DNA from 2 places in the Halioxenophilus sp. WMMB6 genome. Region 2 is predicted to be linked to the other one. Evidence: riboswitches for the same ligand, from Rfam matches in the RefSeq annotation. Region 2 holds a riboswitch; the other holds the start of a gene.
What was found. Region 2 has a riboswitch for thiamine pyrophosphate ahead of SBL51_RS18445 (TonB-dependent receptor). Riboswitches for the same ligand answer to the same signal wherever they lie in the genome.
Positions count from the first base shown of each region.

Region 1: another riboswitch for thiamine pyrophosphate. It lies ahead of thiC (phosphomethylpyrimidine synthase ThiC); the one in region 2 lies ahead of SBL51_RS18445 (TonB-dependent receptor).

Region 1 covers NZ_JAWMQR010000003.1:619,433-621,840, forward strand. Annotated here, with positions in the region: gene thiC (phosphomethylpyrimidine synthase ThiC) at 1-1,356, opposite strand, end outside; TPP riboswitch at 1,524-1,666, opposite strand.
Region 2 covers NZ_JAWMQR010000009.1:8,359-10,766, forward strand. Annotated here, with positions in the region: gene SBL51_RS18445 (TonB-dependent receptor) at 1-1,199, opposite strand, end outside; TPP riboswitch at 1,261-1,369, opposite strand; gene fadB (fatty acid oxidation complex subunit alpha FadB) at 1,539-2,408, shown strand, end outside.

The DNA.
Region 1 (2,408 bases), on a different contig from region 2:
ATGTTTTAACTGCTCATCCATATTGGCCTTAACCATGTGCATAGGCACATGGCCCGGGCCTTCAATAAACACCTGCACATCGTGTTGCCAGGCCACCTTGGTCAACTCACCCAAGGTACGCAACTCGGCAAACTGTGCTTCGTCGTTGGCATCGGCAATGGAGCCCGGTCGCAACCCATCCCCCAGGGAGAAGGTGACGTCGTAGGCTTTCATAATTGCGCAGATCTCTTCGAAATGGCTGTAGATAAAATTTTCCTGATGGTGAGCCAAGCACCACTTCGCCATAATCGAACCACCGCGCGAAACGATTCCCGTTAGCCGCTTGGCCGTGAGGGGGATATAGCGCAACAGCAATCCGGCGTGCAGCGTAAAATAGTCAACGCCCTGCTCCGCCTGCTCAATTAAAGTATCGCGAAAAATTTCCCAGGTTAGATCCTCGGCAACGCCATTCACCTTCTCCAATGCCTGATAGATCGGCACAGTACCAATCGGCACCGGCGAGTTGCGCACAATCCACTCCCGGGTTTCGTGAATATTGTTGCCGGTGGAGAGGTCCATCACCGTATCGCCACCCCAGCGGGTGGACCAGACCAGTTTTTCCACCTCCTCCTCAATGGAGGAGGTCACCGCACTGTTGCCGATATTGGCATTAATTTTTACCAGAAAATTTCTGCCGATAATCATCGGCTCCGATTCCGGGTGGTTAACATTGGCCGGGATAACCGCCCGCCCTGCGGCCACCTCGCTGCGCACAAATTCCGGGGTAATGTAGTCCGGTGTATTGGCCCCAAAACTTTGGCCGGGGTGTTGTGCCTGCATCGCCGCGTGCATGGCCGCCTGCGACAACCCTAAGTTTTCGCGTAGGGCGATGTACTCCATCTCCGGGGTGATAATGCCCTGCCGGGCGTAGTGCAACTGAGTGACATTGTTGCCCGCCTTCGCTCGGCGCGGCTTGCGCTGCAAGGCAAAACGCAATTTTTCCAAGGCCATATTTTGTTCGCGCAGGTGGGCATACTCCGAGCTAAACTCGGCCAGTATTTCGGTATCCGCGCGTTCATTGATCCACGCTTGTCGCAGGGCTGGCAACCCCTTGCGCACGTCGATAGTCTGGTTCGGGTCGCTGTAAGGGCCGGAGGTATCGTAGATTTTAACCGGCGCGTTCGCCGGTAAAGAGCCATTGGGCCCGGGGCTCTCCGCCAACTCAACTTCACGCATGGCGACGCGAATATCGGGGCGACTAGCGGGCACATAACATTTACGGGAATTGGGAAAAGGATTGCTCGACAGGCTATCAAGCGCACTGGTATTACTGAGCTGTAGAACCTGGGAGTTACTGGTGTCGGCGGTGTTGGGCATGAGTTTCTCCAATCGAATAAACACATGCAACCTGCCGACGCGCCAAGGGCCCATAGCAAATAGACAAACCAAGGTCCGCAAAGGCACGGCTGAGATTCCCGCAGCCAAAACCACGAGCGCAACACGCTTCTGCTAACCAAAAGTTGTACTTCACTTAGGCGCCACAACGCACTGTGACACTTGTTCCCTACGCAGGCATTAACCTGTTCAGGTGCAACGGGTTCGAACAATCATCTCAGCCTTCCGCTTAATTGAACACAATAAAAAATAGTGTTCAATTAAAAATGGGAAAGCACCCCGACAAGTCGCTTTGAAGGCGGCGAGTCTAACCAAACAAATTATCAACAGCAAGCACAAGCCACAAACAACAGACCCACTCGCCAGTTATGGAGTTCTAACTCAAAGGGGTAATTTCGGAAAAAAGTCGAGGAGAAAGCTCGTTCACAACTGGCCAATAGCGTCGGCTAAAACCCCTAAACCAGCAACGCGCCACCGCTGATAATGACCGCTATTTTCCGGTGCATTAATCCAGTCTATTCGCAACAAAATCACCTCATTGGGCAGATAAAGCAATCTAATAATTAGGTAATTTCCAACCAAAGTGAATAATATAATTGGCGCCACCAGCAAAACCGGTTGTCGTTATTCCCAATTCATATATCCAATATCGATATTTTGAGAAAACCCCGACATTTTTTAGTATTTGCCCAATCCCTTTCTATAATAATTTTGTGATTCGGATTTTGTTTTACAAAGATTGACACTGTTTTCTGTGGAAAAGTTGCGCCCTACAGAGCTTTCAATGGTTCATGAGATAGAGATTGATTGTCACACACGCAGCTTAGCTGCGGCATAAAGTTAACCAAGTACACCACAGTATTAACCCAGGAATAGAAAGGCACCCGAGTGGCAATAACTTCCCACCGAGCATTAAGCAGATTGCAAGCAACAAGGTGTACCTCTGTGGGCCCGGCAGCATCCCGGTTACCTGGCGACGGAGGCGAAAACCTTGCCCGCAAGCTCACCCGGGCCTACAGCTTTACCACTACCAA
Region 2 (2,408 bases):
GTCAGGCTTAAACGTTCATTTAAGGCAATGGTCACCTCGCCGTAGAGCGCTTCATTTTCTGTCTGGTAGCTGCTCTGAAAATCGCTGTCGTAGGTGTAAATCCGTTTTAGGTCGACCTCCTGGTCGCGGTAGTAAATGCCCAGCAGCCACTCAATATGGCCCGGTGCCGAGAGATAGCGCAGGTCGATCGCGCTGTTTTTGTTATCGCGCAGATACTGGTCGAAAGAGCTGTAGTCCCAGCCCTCACAAGGGGTGCCGTCACAGAAACCGGCGTAGACCCAATCCTCGTCGTAGCTGTATTCGATATCGGAGTCGGCGAGGCTTAAATTGGCGATCAGTTGGCTCGCGTTGGCAAATTGATAACGGCCAATGAGGGCCGAGGCCAGGGTCTCTTGCGCATCGGTGCCGGGTTGGTCGGAGAGGGTGGTGCGTTTATTGTCGAGGGAGAAGCCGTCGTAGCCGTTGTCGGCGTCGGCGTAAAAGGTGATCCAATTTAACGAGAAGGCATCGCTCGCCTGCCACTGCAGATTGGCCCGCAGATTGGTTTCGTCAATATTGGCGGTGTCGTCGCGCTGCAGGTAGGCGTTTTTGGTATAGCCGTCACTGCTGTTGTTTTGCGCCGCCAGGCGCAACCCCAAACGGCTGTTAATCGGCAGGTTGATAAAGCCGCGCACGTTGGTGGTGTTGTATTCGCCGATATCGGCTTTTATGTCCGCGTTCAGTTGATCCGTCACGGGGTTGCTGCGCACATTAATTAATCCGGCCAGGGCATTGGCGCCATAGACGGTGCCCTGGGGTCCGCGCAAGACTTCGATTTGGTCCACATCCAGGCTGGTGACTGCCGTGCTGATACCGGTGAAATCGATCCCATCAACAATCACGCCCACCGAGTAGTTGGTGGGTTCGATAAATTCACTGCGCTCACCAATGCCGCGAATTTGAATGAAGCGGCCGCGCGAGGCGCCACTGGAGAGGTTAACGTTGGCGCTCTGGGCCAGCACCTGCTCCAGGTGGGAGATGCTCTGTTGGTCCAGTTGTGCCTGATTGTAAATGGTGACGCTGGCCGGGTATTTAAGCAGCTGCGCTCCGCGCAGGTCGGCGGTTACCACCACCTCTTCAATGGCTGTATCAGCAGCCTGCACGGCGGCGGCCAGGGGCATCAGTAAGCTGAGAGAAACTAAAAAGCGAGCGTGTTGCATAGAGCCTCCATTAGAGAATGAACTAAAAGGAGACCCGGTAAGCGAGTGCGCAATAGGCGGAAGGTAATGGATTTCCTATCCCTACGCCGGCATTAACCGGATCAGGTCATAAGGGTTCGCACAGTCAATTGGTGCATCTCAGGCGTTCATTGCCACCCCTTAGGATGGGGGCCATTTTAACGACACGCGCAGAAATTTCTAGCGCTTTAGAGGCGACTTAGCCCATGTGATGGGCCAAAATGAGAGAAAATTGAGCGCAATGGTCATAAGCGTGGCGTACTGTTCGTATTACACTGCTGCGCTTGTCTTTCACACCAACAATAAATGAGGGTAAGCAACATGTTTGCGGGAACCGTCTTATCGGTAAAACCATTGGCCAACGGCATTGCAGAGCTCTGCTTTGACCGCCCGGGCGATGCCATAAACAAGTTTGATAAAGCCACTCTGGCAGAATTCCAACAGGCATTGACGGAGCTCTCCACCGCGACCGACGTCAAAGGTTTGCTACTCACCAGTGCCAAGGATAGTTTCATTGTCGGTGCCGATATCGGGGAGTTTGGCGAGATGTTCGCGCAAACCACCGAGGCGCTGATTGCCAATCTGGAAGATGTCAATTTCAACATCTTCAATCTGCTGGAGGATCTCCCTTTCCCCACGGTGGCGGCCATTAACGGCATCGCCCTGGGTGGCGGTTTGGAGGTGGCCCTGGCCTGTGATTTCCGCGTTTTATCCGATAATGCCCGAGTCGGCCTGCCAGAGACGCAATTGGGTATCTTCCCAGGCTTTGGTGGCACCGTGCGCTTACCGCGATTGATAGGCGTCGATAACGCCGTCGACTGGATTGCCAGTGGCAAAGAGAAAAAGGCCGCGTTGGCTTTGAAAGATGGCGTGGCCGATGCGGTGGTTGCGGGCGATCTGCTGCGCGACGCGGCACTGGATATTATTAGCAAGGCCATCGCCGGCGATTTCAACTGGCAGGCCAATCGGGCCGCCAAAAAGGCACCGCTGCTGTTGAACGACATCGAATCGTTGATGGCCTTTGAAACCTGCAAGGCGGTGGTTGGCCAGGCAGCCGGGCGCAACTACCCGGCACCTCTGGCGGCGGTTAACTGCATCCAGGAGGCCGCCAAACTCGACCGCGATGGTGCACTTAAGGTGGAGGCGAAAAACTTTGCCGCCGTTGCCAAGACGGAAGTGGCCAAGCAGTTG